Endozoicomonas sp. GU-1: one gene and its partner. The protein of the gene in region 1 interacts with the protein of each later gene in a pairwise test. Links are inferred from orthologs where the notes say so. Each region holds a gene or a part of one and is shown on either strand. Other genes may lie near its edges. The genes, in order: eno and rpe.

Region 1 (7,096 bases):
TATCGATATTCATTCGGCGGCCAACGCCCGCTGCCGGAACAACCGCCCAGTAACGAACCGCATTCATGGTTTCTACGCTACTCACTCTGACACCCTTAACTTGAACATCCAGAAGCCCGCTCAGAAACGGCTCCTGACCAATACAGGATTTAATCGTAAGTCAAAAAGAACGTTTCATCACTGCGGATCATACCCAGCTCCTGGCGCGCTCTCTCTTCAACCGTTTCCATCCCCTGCTGCAGCTCCACAACCTCTTTGGCCAGCAGACGATTACGCTGGTACAAACGTTCATTTTCCAGCCTGAAACGCTCAAGGTTATCTTGTTGTGTCAACATTTCAGCCACACTGCCTTCACCAATCCAGAGCCTGGTTTGCAGGTAAACCAGCAGCAGTGTCAACAGGGTTATTGCCAGTTTTTTCATCATCAGTTCCGCTTTAAACCGTCACTATCCAGCAGCAGGGGCAGTAATAGAGACTTAACGCTGAAGTTTAACAGGAGTACCCGTGGTTTAACATACAACCGGATCTTTGAACTGTTTCACATTAATGAAGGTCATTAGAAAAAGCCAGACATCAAAATAAGCAACTCAAATGATCGCTCTTACTATCCCGGGTATTTATGAACGGAAGACAGCGTTCTACACCCGGGTTGCTGTTGAGTTCAATCGGGTACTGGCTACCCATCACCCGTAGGCCAAAGACCCGGGAGTTCGGAATATGCCGACTGGTAATCCCATTGGCAGAACCACCAGCCATACCCCTCCGGCTAATACCACCTTCCCGCCCGTAGAACACAGAACCAGTCACCGAATCACTGTCGTTATCAACCCAAGGCCGTTGCTATTGCTGGATCTTCCAGAGCAACCCATAAGACACATACTGGTTTTTTTAGGGGACCGTGATATCAAGGCCATGGCACAGACCTGTTCGTCTTTGCTGGCTATCGTCCGTGCAGATCATCTGCCCGCCAGGATCTGGTTTAAACAGCTCGAGCCACGACAGCAGCAGCAATTCATCCAGATTGCCAAAAATATCAGCAACCATGAACTGGAAGCCTGGCTGAGGCAATTCACCGGCAATGAAACGCTGATCAGCACTATTTGCGGCCATTCAGCCGGGGAAGTGACAGACAACGACATACCGCCACGGGAACCTCAAAAAGGGAAATATTTCCCGCAAATCCTGTTTTACACAGTGCACCAGTTGATGGTTAACTGTCGTACTTTCCGACCGGAATTGGCAATATCCATTGACTGCATCCCCTTTACGGCGGCATCAGCCAAACTCAGCAGCGATGGACGCTTTCTGGCGACCAACAGTTACGCGCGCTGTGGTTCGGATTATGGCAGAACGGAAATCACCGCAAGGCCCGCAGAGATAGCCATTGCCCATGAAGACAGAGTACGGCGGATCACCTTCAGCAGTGATAACCGGCATATATTGAGCTACACGGCTTCAACCGCAAAAATCACCAGCTGTAATGCCGACGGCAGCTGGACAGAAAACTCATCATCATTTCTGATCGATTTATCAGCTCGGCGACTTTCAGCCCCGACAGCCGCCATGCAGTGATGGCCAGGAGTGGTCGCAGGGCCATAATATGCACAATGAACCAGGCTGGCCGCTGGGCAGTAACAACAACAATGGGGCACAAAGGGAGGATTCTTTCAACAACATTCAGTCCTGACAGCCGCTTGGTCGTCACCACCAGTGTCGATCACACGGCGAAAATCCATGCCCGTGACAGCAACGGCAACTGGCTGGAGCTGACCACCCTGAACCATAATGGTAAGGTCACTGCCGCTGAATTCAGCCCTGATGGCAAACATATCATCACCATTAGCGACAAGAATAACCAACCTGATCGCACCGCAACAATTTTCAGCAACACCAATAACAGTTGGGTAAAAAAAACCTGTATTAACCACTCCCTGGAAATTACCGACACTTCATTCAGTCCTGACAGTCGTCATGCAGTAACGGAGAGCTTCGATTATACTGCCAGAATCCTGAGCTTTGATACCCACGACAACTGGCAACATAAAACCACGATCAAACATAAACGACGGATTTCTTCTACTAGATTTAGCCCCGATAGCCACTATTTAGTCACGGCCAGTAGCGATCATACAGCAAAAATCTACCGGTATGACGCAAACGCCAGGCGCTGGTCAAAACAACAGATTATCGTCCATGATGATATGTATATTACCTCAGCCACGTTCAGCGCTGACGGCCGCCATATCCTGACATTTTCCCGCAATTACTCACCCATATCCCTGCCTGTATGCAACGCCAGAATCCACACTTGTACGGCCGGTGGCAACTGGATAACCAGCCTCAATTTTACGACAGCAGGCGGGGTTTACTCAGCCAAATTTAACCACGATGGCTCCCATATTGTCATCGAAGCCAGAAATGATGACGCCATCATCATCTATGGCCTTACGGCAGATGGCCACTGGTTACACAAATCGACGCTGCACCAACATTACAAGCTTGACCTGGTAACATTCAGTACTAACGGGGGGCATTTAATGACTATCAGTAACGACGGTCAACTGGTGCAGGTCTGGCACCTTTGTAAGGAGGATTTAACACCACATCCCCAGTGCTCATTAAATGAACTGTCGCCTCCCCCTAGAAAAAAGACCCGAAAGTCTGCTCCAAAAGTTCACAGGTAAAGGGCGATCGACGGATTGATTTTCCCCAGGTCGGGGTGGCTCAGCCTTCTTTCAGCCTGTCGGGTTTGCCCGCTTCGCCAGGCAAAAAAAAGGGAGACTTAGAGCCTCCCCTCGCCATCAGCAGCGACTGCTAATCAGGCACGCTTGAATTCAGCAATACCACGGTAAGGCGCTTTGCCTTCCAGCTGCTCTTCGATACGGATCAGCTGGTTGTACTTGGCTACACGGTCAGAACGGCACAGGGAACCGGTCTTGATCTGGCCAGCACAGGTACCTACCGCCAGGTCAGCGATGGTAGCGTCTTCAGTTTCACCGGAACGGTGAGAGATAACGGCAGTGTAGCCAGCGTCCTTGGCCATCTTGATCGCATCCAGAGTTTCGCTCAGAGAGCCGATCTGGTTGAACTTGATCAGGATAGAGTTGGCAATGCCCTTATCGATACCTTCTTTCAGGATCCTGGTATTGGTTACAAACAGGTCGTCACCAACGATCTGGATCTTGTCGCCCAGCAGTTCAGTCTGGTACTTGAAGCCGTCCCAGTCAGATTCATCCAGACCATCTTCAATGGAGATAATCGGGTATTCTTCGGTCAGACCTTTCAGGTAGTCAGAGAACTCATTGGAAGTGAAGACTTTGCCTTCGCCTTTCAGGTTGTACTTGCCATCTTCGTAGAACTCGGAAGCTGCACAGTCCATAGCCAGAGTGATGTCGGTGCCCAGAGTGTAACCGGCCGCAGCAACGGCTTCTTTGATGACCGCCAGAGCGTCTGCATTGGAAGCCAGGTTTGGTGCAAAACCACCTTCGTCACCCACGGCAGTGTTCAGGCCCTTGTCGGAGAGAACTTTCTTCAGAGCGTGGAATACTTCAGCACCCATGCGCAGCGCTTCAGCAAAGTTTTTGGCACCAACCGGCTGGATCATGAATTCCTGAATATCAACGTTGTTGTCAGCGTGCTCACCGCCGTTCAGGATGTTCATCATTGGCACTGGCATGGTGAACTGGCCAGCAGTACCGTTCAGCTCAGCAATGTGCGCGTACAGAGGCATGCCTTTATCAACGGCAGCGGCTTTGGCAGCGGCCAGAGACACCGCCAGAATGGCGTTAGCGCCCAGCTTGGCTTTGTTGTCAGTGCCGTCCAGATCAATCATCTTCTGATCCAGGCCACGCTGGTCATTGGCATCAAAACCAAGCAGTGCTTCACGGATAGGACCGTTAACATTGGCAACGGCTTGCAGAACGCCCTTGCCCAGGTAGCGGGACTTGTCACCATCACGCAGCTCCAGAGCTTCGCGGGAACCCGTGGAAGCGCCGCTGGGAGCACAGGCAGTACCAAAGGCACCAGACTCAAGAATGACGTCAGCTTCAACAGTGGGATTACCACGAGAATCGAGGACTTCGCGAGCCTTGATTTCCTTGATAGCGGTCATGAGATACTCCGGGTGAAGAATTCGGAAATTTCAAGTGAGAGGTAAGCAATACCGTAAAAGAGCGGTGGCATTGTTACGGGAGCGGCAACTATACCACCGGAAAATCCTGTGTCAAAGCCTTACAATTTCGCTGGACACCGCGCCAACATTGAGCTTCGTGGATTTCTGATCGTTACTGTTAACGACTGTTAATCGCCTGTTAACCATCGTTTAAACCAGGCATCAATGATCAAATAATCATCAAACAGCTATAACAATGATAAGTAAAATTACTACCTGAGATACAATTCAAAAATCAGTTTTTCTGCTGTGCAGTCAAAATCAAACATGGCATCAATGGTGGCACTGCCCTGATGGAGAGTCACCGTTTTCTTTACCTGACAGTGGTCAGAAATACGGTTAGCCAGGGCTTCCATCGTTGCCATCTGATCGTTTGCCTGTTGCTCAGTATCCCCCTTTATGGTCATTTCGAGGTGAGTATCCCCGGGTGCAATCACCTGGCCAATCTCCAAACAGTGATCGGCATCAACTTCCAGTTCAGCGGTGGTATTGTCCATATCAGGCCTCCTGTTGAATGCCAGATGATGATATGCAAGGAATCATTTTCTGAAAAAATCAACAATAAGATAGCACAATGGCCTTGAAAAATGAGTGAATAAGAAAAATCGGAAATAAAATGGAACCATATTCCAAATTACTGGTCAAATAATGGTAAGAACCAGATCCTGTGAAAAGGGCTGGACGAAAAACAGGAATAACCGAATCAAATTAAAAATTATTATTTATAAACGAAAGTTATTATAGAGCAACCAATGTCTAATACAGCATCAAATTTAGTGGGTTCAAAATACACTGGCTATCTTCAAGATAACTGTATTCTTGCCAGTCTTCTGAAAAGCCCGGTTACTGTCGCCAAGGCTTTATTTCCATACTTAACTTTGCCTTCTCAAGCTTGGTCTTCTCAAGCTTGGTCTTCTCAAGAAAGCAGCCTTCAATCAAAAAAAATTTCTTCATACAATATATCAGTTCGTAAAGTTGGCGATTATCTTCTGGTATCTCTCCCTTCTGAAAAGGATACTCATCCCGATAAAACCACGACAGCGAATCCCCCATCAACAGAAGATTCTGACCAACTAGATTGGCGTATTCCCGATGATGATGAAGATGATCCGCGGCGATACTTTTCATTCTGGTTTAATGAGAATGCCTCCCCGGGCAAATCCACTGATCAGGCGTCCGCATCACTAAATGTCAAGGATTCATTATGTGTAGCTATTACGGATGATAGCGATGCAGATGATCAATTTTGCGAAGAAACGACGCCTGTTAATGGCCCTGACAGCATAATCGCTCCCATGAGTCTGCACTGCTTTGAAACTGACAGTATGATTCGCATTGCTAACGATTCAGATCAACTGGATATTCATACTGTTGACATCATTAAGGACAGTGAGCTTGCCAATCAGCTTGGCATTTCGGGTAAAGTCACCGTTGACAAAGTGTTTTATCAGGCAGGAACCGGTGCTATTATCGCCCAGGTAACGATCAATGGTCTGGAACAGTTATTGACTCTTTTTTATATCAATGTAGAAACCAACATCAAGCTTCCGGTCACCCAATATCAGCTGAATTCGTATCTCACAGAGACAAAAAATAAGTATGCTCCTCACTATAAATTTTTCAAGGAGGAATTAAAAAAGTGTCTTAGCCCAAAGGTCATGGGAACGAACAAAATAAAAGACGATAAAGACGGTGAAGACAATAAAATTGAAGAAAATAAAGCTGAAGAAAACAAATCTAAAGAAAATAAAATTGAAGAAAATAAAATCAAAGAAAATAAATTGAGAATGAAATCATTAAGAATCACGATACCAACGTATATGCATCCGAAAACCATAGAACAGGAAAAATATTTTTGTTGCAATCAGGGTATCAGCTCCGTCACTAATAAAGAAGGAACTGACGTCATTGAAGCGGTCAAGAGGAGAATGTACCAGCAGGAGGAGAAATTAGTTAGCCTCAGAGGGCCACGGTTGGAACACCCGGATATAGATTCAGCACTAGAACACGTCAAGCAACAAAAAATCGCGATGGCGGCCAGTCAGCGTGATGCTAAAAATCTGAAAATACACTTTGACAAGCCAGAGAAGGTTACCTTGTCCCAAAGACAAGCAGAAACAGTCAATATGCTAAATCAAAGGAGGCTTAAGCATAAAAAGGAAGGGATTGATTTCGGAGCCCCTAAGGATACCCCAACTGAATTTCCACATTACTTACTGCCCAGCGATTCCCCCAAAAATTGATCAAATCTGTTGATAAATAGCGATTAAACCAAAAAAGACTGCGCCATGGTGATTTGGGAAGCAGCTCCGTAAATAGAACCGCTTCACCTCACAAATGAAAAATCCTAGACTTCTTCAGGTTCAGGTCGCATTGCGATGGCATCATGTGCCGGAATATTACATAGCCGTTCATATGCCGGAGTATGGCATAGCCGGTCATAGATTGATTTACATCCTTTATACACCTTGCACAAGCCACCGCTGGCAACAAAAAAGGCTGTCGACGTTACTGCTATCTCTGTCAAATAGAGCGGGGTAAACGGAGTTAGTTTTCCGTACTCATCAGATTCATCACGGGACATATTATTAAAACAATGCTCCCTCAAAAAGACTTTACCAGGATCATTCAGTGGTGAAACGACCCGATTTTTTACAAAGGTAGTACACACCCCAACAGCAGTTGAATATAAGGCGTGAAAGATCGCTGATGAAAAAAAATCATTGCTTTTTTGCTGGGTTGAATTATCAGGCGGATTAGTCACAGCCTGGAGTTCGGGATTGCCAGGCATCGATGATCCAGCGTTAATACCGGAAGTACAAATTGTTAAAGTCATTCTTAATATCCATACTGGTTGTCATTTCTCAGACAATATCAGAAGGTATTTCGTTCAATTCTAATCAACTTTTTTCTAATTATTTTTAC
Region 2 (6,952 bases), 3.8 Mb from region 1 along the record:
CTCAGGAAAACACGTGCGGTTGAGGACTTACGACGTCCAGTTCCGTAGTATTGAGTTACAGACATAACCACCCCTGATTAAATTTCCAGTTGCTGAGGCTGCTGAGCAGCATGTGGATGCTCGCTTCCGGCATAAACCTTCAGCTTGCTGTACATGGCACGACCCAGAGAATTCTTGGGCAGCATCCCCTTAACAGCCGTTTCGATTACCAGCTCAGGCTTGTGGTCGATCAGCTTGTCAAAGCTGATGGACTTCAGGCCGCCGATGTAACCGGTGTGGCGGTGGTACATCTTGTCAGTAGACTTACGTCCGGTAACACGTACTTTCTCGGCGTTTACTACCACGATGTAGTCGCCAGTGTCCACATGAGGAGTGTACTCTGGCTTATGCTTGCCGCGCAGACGCAGAGCGATTTCTGTTGCCAGACGACCCAGCGTTTTGCCTTCGGCATCAACTACGAACCAGTCACGTTTTACGGTTTCTGGCTTAGCACTAAAAGTTTTCATTAAATTCGCCTCTATGATATCGCTGACGCGATACCTGTTCCTACATGGCCGTTCCCTGCTGGGCAAGAGCCAGGCTAATAGCCCCAGATCAGCAATACCGGCCTGTTCAAAACATTGGGCGCTCAATCGGGAAACGGGAGCGGTATTATACCGTTTGGCAAGAGGAAATAAAGCCCCCTGCGAACCGGATCTCTGTTAAAAACCCGGAACCACCATACTTGCCTTCTGTGACAGCACATCCAGGGAACAGCTGACCGGATATTTTTGCCAGCCCATGGTTTTGCATTATTAATTTGCATAACGCGGCCACATGACTAACGAGCAACCTGCAAATCGCCTTCAGAAGCCCTGAGGACTTTTAAAATATGCCGCCCCTGAAAGTCCGGGTTAAACTGAAGACCTTGCGGAAGCAACCTTCTGCCGAGCCTCTCAAGCTCTGAGGAAGCGCCACTGGTTCGGACTTCAACAGCCAGTAACAGGGAGTTCAGCAGGAAGCCAATAATGCTTCGACTCCATAAACTCACACCAAAACCACCGGCGAGGGCAGCGTAAGTGACGATAAAAGATACCCTGTTAACAAAACCGTTTTTCTGATCCCCATGATACCCGGTCACCATTCTCACAGGAGGCTGAGTTCTGTCATTATCAGCAAAACTGAACCCGACACCTTCTGAGAGGCCGTTTATACTGAAAGGCCCGCCAAGATCGAGAAAAAGCTCATTATCCTTGGGAAATTTGTAATATCGATAACCATAAATCCCCCCTCGCCCTGCGCTACTGATGTACAGTGACTTAAGATCCATCCACTCCAGGCTCATAATATAAAGCGTTCTTTCCGGGGACAGCATCAAATCAAGGGCTGACTGATGGGTTGCCAGAATTAAAAAAAGTAACAACGGGTTTTTCTGCAAAGGGGCGGGCATTGTCCTTGAATCAATTTTTTTTACCAACCGCCTGACCTTACTTTCCGTGGTAAATCGCACCTTGTAACCCGAAACCTCTGATGCGGATTCAGTCAATATTTCCTCATAGTCCACCAACAACGGTTGCCCGGTTCGTTTAAGGTAAGAGAGGTAATTGACATAACCAAAAGCTCTATCCTCCACTTCCTCCATTTGATCAATCTCTTCCGCCTCTGACGGGACTGAAATCATTATTCGACAGGACTCGGCAACCCCCTGCTGGCACCCCACGGTATATTTCAAATTCCCCTTAACACCGAAGATATCCCTCAATTCCACAGAGCCCACATAGTCTGAAGCCACAACGTCGTCAGACTGGCCCTGATAAGTTGCCATTGCCTGGCCGGTGATAATCAGTGCGATACAACCATATCGCCTCATTCCCCACACCAAAGCGCTTGAAAAAATCGTCTTTATTTTTACCACAAGCCTCACCAACAATGCTGCCAATCAAATGAACCTTAACCTTTTTCGAGGCGGTCCCTCCTCCAGTCGATTGACCGTTGACCAGAAGATAACGGGGTGCTCAGTCAGCACAGTGCGTGGCGTAAAAGCATAGACGATGTCAACCATTGTGAATAATTGTGCAGGCATTACGCTACGGTCTCAGCCTGAAATGGCCGGTCTATCCCTGCGATGTGTCAGAGCCGGTTGCACCTGACAGAGCCCTGACAACCCGCTACAATCGCCAAAAATCATACACAAGCAGATCAGGATAACCATGCGCGACTATATTATTGCCCCAAGCATTCTTTCCGCAGATTTTGCCCGCCTGGGTGAAGAGGTCGATCATGTTCTGGCCGCCGGAGCGGACTGGATTCACTTTGATGTTATGGACAACCACTACGTCCCGAACCTCACCCTGGGTCCGATGGTCTGCAAGGCACTGAGAAAGCATGACGTCACTGCGCCCATCGATGTTCACCTGATGGTGAGCCCTGTCGATCGTATCATCGGTGATTTTATTGAAGCCGGTGCCAGCATGATCACTTTCCATCCGGAAGCCTCTGAACATATTGATCGCAGCTTACAACTGATTCGCGAAGGTGGCTGCCAGGCTGGGCTGGTACTCAATCCGGCAACATCCCCCGATGGGCTTGAGTATGTGATGGACAAGCTGGATATGATCCTGTTGATGTCGGTCAATCCCGGCTTTGGCGGTCAGAAGTTTATTCCCTCAACCCTGAAAAAACTGTGCAGGGTTCGCAAGCTGATTGATGATAGTGGGCTGAATATCCGTCTTCAGGTAGATGGTGGTGTGTCGGCCAGTAATATCCGCCAGATTGCCGAGGCCGGTGCGGATACCTTTGTTGCCGGCTCCGCCATTTTTGGTGCTGACAACTATCAGGATGTCGTGACACAAATGCGCTCCGAGCTGGCTGAAGTCGTGGCTTTATAAACCATGACAACATCCAGCGGCCATCCATTTCTGAACAACCTGGCCAGGTCATGTACGACCTGGATGGCACGCTGGTAGAAAGCCTCCCTGAAGAAAAACCTCACCCCATGCCTCTGCTGCATGCCATGCAGAGGTTTAATTGTCCCACCGGAAAGTCGCTGATGATTGGTGACTCTGTTAATGATATTCGTGCAGCCAGAGTAGCGGGTGTCCGGGTGATTGGCTTACCTTATGGATATAATCATGGTGAACCTATTGAGTGGGCCAAGCCTGACCTGGGGATTGCGTCATTAACCACACTTCTCCCAACGAAGGCTTAACCAGGTTCGGGAATGGTGTCATGCAGTCGGTGCCATTCCATTTTCCCAAACAGCGGCCTCCGAAGTTACCTCACGCTGGTAAAGACGTGAACAAACCCGATTGCTGTGCCCCCACGCCTGCTTCGCAACCGTTGACAGCCTGGGTACCGGATTCGACTTCTCAGCTCTGAAAAACAGATAGTTAAGCGCGGTATATAACGCATATGATCTACACGATATATAGGTCCTGGGCTTATCCTGATAACTACTCACCGCAGGCATCAACAACTTACTCAGCATTTCGGGTCGCTCTTTGCTGTTGACGCAAAAATTCATATTCCAGGTTGTGTAGAGATCACTCCACTGCTTTGGCATCGGATAATTGAACAGGGGTTGCTGCCCCTGCTCATCCAACTCAGAAGCACGTTGGGTGTATTTTCCCGGATAATGCTGGGCCAGGGTCAAGCCTGCACAGGCATTTTCGTGACGGCCTCTGACTGTCTCAAAGGCGGTCGCTTCAATGATATTAAAGGGCAAAACACAACGCCCCTGCGAATGAGGATAATCTCGTTTCGTTCGACTTTTCAACATCTTCACAATAGGCTGCTCAACGGAGATGAGCTTAATCACTTTTTTGAAACCCAGCCCTCTGTTAGCCCTCCTCATTTCATTTCGCTTTTTTTTCCACAAATGAACACACACTTCCAATACTTCGGTATTTTGAATTTGTGCTTTGGTCAGTAAATTGAGCGCCAGAGCAAATGGCAGTACCGATTCCAGTTCATGAATAATTTCATTTTTGCCCTTTTCGAGCATGCCTTCGGTCGTTTCACTGACATTAATGATGTTATGAATCGCATGCATCAAATAATCATTTGATTTGATATTCTTGAAAACCTCACTGATTTCCCTTTCTATCGTTTCCTGCGAAATATCATCCGATAAGTTGTTACTGATTATCTCGAATATTTCCTGAGTCCACTCACCTCTCAAATCCATCAGATCAAGATCTATGAAAGACTGTTTAACCTCTTGTCTCACGTCGTTAAGATCGAGTTTCTGGATCAGCTCGCTGGCACGAGCATGCAACTCACTCAGAAACATATTTACCTTTTCTGTCTCCTCCGAACTCAATAATTTTTCTGAACTATCAATTCCCCCTTGCCTGCATAGTGCGATTTTCAAATAAATTGACAATGTTTTATTGCAGATATAAACCAAAGGTCGGCTAACAAGGTAACCAGTGATTTTTTTCCTGGTCGTTGACGACCAGCAACCTTCATGTGTACGTTGACCCGGTATTGCTCTTGGATTATGGAGATCGCTTTGCATCAAGCCTTGAGCCTGATTCAGCCCCCGGGTGTAACTGGAATTTTCTATCATGTGAATTTCCCTGCATAGTCTCAACCACTTCAAGAAGGTACCCCATTCATTAAGTGGATGTACTAATAAACTGATCAGAATCAATAACAGACAACTGCAGCACACTGCATCATTAAACATAATTGCCATAAACCCTGTCCTTTATTCCCTCGGATACGGGAGAGCGGAGAGCATCACAACCCGGGACAACAAGCAGGGCAATTCTTCGGTTTGTAATAGTCAGAGCATTCATATACCATTTTCAATCACAATATAGTGAGAAGCACCGAAATAACTTAGCAGTGCGCAGGGAGTTTGCAGTGAAACTCTGTCGAAACCGAGACTGTCGAAACCGAGACAGTCTTCACCAAAAGCGTTTTCACATCAGATGCAGCTACCAAAACACCTGTTTCGGCGCTTTCCTGACTTCAATGCCCCTCCTTTTCACCTCCTGGTGCTGGCCATAGGCCTGCCAATTTCACTTAGCCCAACGGCAACATGGTTGTTGCCAAACATAGATAATTTCAATCAATAATCCTGTTAGCTTATTCGAGAGAGCTGCTATGATGCCTGAAGCGTTTGCGCGTCTGACCAGAGAAGGATACAACCGCATTCCCGTTGTACGAGAGATTCTGGCAGACCTGGACACACCGTTAACCACCTATCTCAAGCTTGCCAATGGCCGCTACTCCTACCTGCTGGAGTCCGTGGAGGGCGGTGAAAAGTGGGGCCGCTACTCGATGATTGGCCTGCCCTGCCGCACCTTGCTACGGGTCAACGGCGATCGTATTCAGATCGAAACCGATGGCCAGATTGTCGAAGAACACACCACCAGCGACCCACTGGCGTTTATCAAGGCATTCCAGCAACGTTATCAAGTGCCGGAGTTGCCGGAACTGCCCAGATTCACCGGCGGCCTGGTGGGTTATTTTGGTTACGATACGATTCGCTACATTGAGCCCAAACTGGCACAGAGCGCCCCGAAGGACGAACTGCATACACCGGACATCCTGTTAATGGTGTCTGATGAACTAGTAGTATTCGACAACCTCAGTGGCAAACTGATCCTGATCACCCATGCCAACCCTGACCAGCCAGCCGCACTGGAAAAAGCACAATTCCGCCTGGACAACCTTGTGCGCCAGCTGCAAACCAGCCACATTCAACCTCCGGTCCAGGCCTCTCTGAACCCCGCCTGTGAAGATGATTTTCAATCAGGGTTTGGCGAAGAAGCCTTCAAAGATTCCGTTGGCGCTATTCGGGATTACATTCTGGCAGGCGACGCAATGCAGGTGGTTCTCTCCCAGAGAATGTCCATTCCCTATGACAGTTCACCGCTGAATCTTTACCGGGCTCTGCGAAGCACCAACCCTTCCCCCTACATGTACTACATGGATCTGGGGGATTTTCATGTAGTGGGCTCTTCTCCTGAAATTCTGGCCCGGCTGGAAGATGGCGAGGTGACCGTAAGGCCCATTGCCGGCACCCGAAAACGCGGTGATACCGAAGAGAAGGATAAAGCGCTCGAACAGGAGCTGCTCAATGACCCCAAAGAGCTGGCAGAACACCTGATGCTGATCGACCTGGGAAGAAACGACGTTGGACGTGTAGCAACCACAGGCTCAGTAAAGCTGACGGACAAGATGGTCATCGAGCGCTACTCCCACGTTATGCACATTGTCTCCCATGTGACGGGCGAACTGAAAAGTGGACTGGATGCCCTGGATGTACTAAAAGCTACGCTACCCGCAGGGACGTTAAGTGGGGCACCCAAAGTACGGGCCATGGAAATCATCGATGAAATGGAGCCGGTCAAACGGGGAGTCTATGGCGGCGCAGTGGGCTACCTGGCCTGGAACGGCAATATGGACACCGCTATTGCCATCAGAACCGCGGTTATCAAAGACCGGCAGCTCCATATTCAGGCCGGTGCCGGTATTGTTGCTGACTCCAGCCCGGACCTGGAATGGCAAGAAACCATGAATAAAGGGCGTGCAATGTTTCGTGCGGTAGCCATGGCCCAAACCGGATTCATTAAAGGGATGAAACACTGATGCTGTTAATGATCGACAACTACGACTCATTCACCTTTAACCTGGTTCAATACTTCTCGGAACTGGGGGCTACTGTCGATGTCCACAGGAACGATCACATCACCATTGATGACATCGAAAAGTTAAAGCCAGACCATATCGTTATTTCTCCTGGCCCGTGCACGCCAAACGAAGCTGGCATATCCATGGATGTTATACGACATTTTCAGGGTAAGGTTCCGATCCTGGGAGTCTGTCTTGGCCATCAGAGCATTGGCCAGGTGTATGGCGGCAGGATTGTTCGTGCCCGACAGGTGATGCACGGGAAAGTTTCCCCGGTCTTCCATCAGGATTTCGGGGTGTTTCAGGGACTGGCCAACCCGGTCACCAC

What was found.
Region 2: the proteins of eno (region 1) and rpe interact in binary tests that used the Escherichia coli proteins (3 or more experiments, as listed by UniProt). The link is inferred for Endozoicomonas sp. GU-1 from one-to-one orthologs.

The regions. Positions count from the first base shown.
Region 1 is NZ_CP114771.1:1,119,709-1,126,804, forward strand. What follows is about bases 1,966-4,848. They hold eno (phosphopyruvate hydratase), read right to left. Parts: upstream 4,112-4,848; coding sequence 2,819-4,111; downstream 1,966-2,818. Other genes in these bases: O3276_RS04505 (WD40 repeat domain-containing protein), read left to right, coding at 1,966-2,684; O3276_RS04515 (DUF406 family protein), read right to left, coding at 4,384-4,668. In the rest of the region: O3276_RS04490 (2-C-methyl-D-erythritol 4-phosphate cytidylyltransferase), read right to left, coding at 1-85; O3276_RS04495 (septum formation initiator family protein), read right to left, coding at 150-425; O3276_RS04500 (F-box protein), read left to right, coding at 718-1,572; more of O3276_RS04505, read left to right, coding at 1,608-1,965; O3276_RS04520 (hypothetical protein), read left to right, coding at 4,924-6,414; O3276_RS04525 (hypothetical protein), read right to left, coding at 6,519-7,007. UniProt on the Escherichia coli protein: Catalyzes the reversible conversion of 2-phosphoglycerate (2-PG) into phosphoenolpyruvate (PEP). It is essential for the degradation of carbohydrates via glycolysis.
Region 2 is NZ_CP114771.1:4,948,233-4,955,184, reverse strand. What follows is about bases 1,290-4,028. They hold rpe (ribulose-phosphate 3-epimerase), read left to right. Parts: upstream 1,290-2,189; coding sequence 2,190-2,867; downstream 2,868-4,028. Other genes in these bases: O3276_RS20685 (hypothetical protein), read right to left, coding at 3,206-4,028; O3276_RS20690 (HAD-IA family hydrolase), read left to right, coding at 2,918-3,187; O3276_RS20700 (hypothetical protein), read right to left, coding at 1,290-1,849. Outside these bases: rpsI (30S ribosomal protein S9), read right to left, coding at 1-65; rplM (50S ribosomal protein L13), read right to left, coding at 78-506; more of O3276_RS20700, read right to left, coding at 821-1,289; more of O3276_RS20685, read right to left, coding at 4,029-4,549; trpE (anthranilate synthase component I), read left to right, coding at 5,092-6,582; O3276_RS20675 (anthranilate synthase component II), read left to right, coding at 6,582-6,952. UniProt on the Escherichia coli protein: Catalyzes the reversible epimerization of D-ribulose 5-phosphate to D-xylulose 5-phosphate.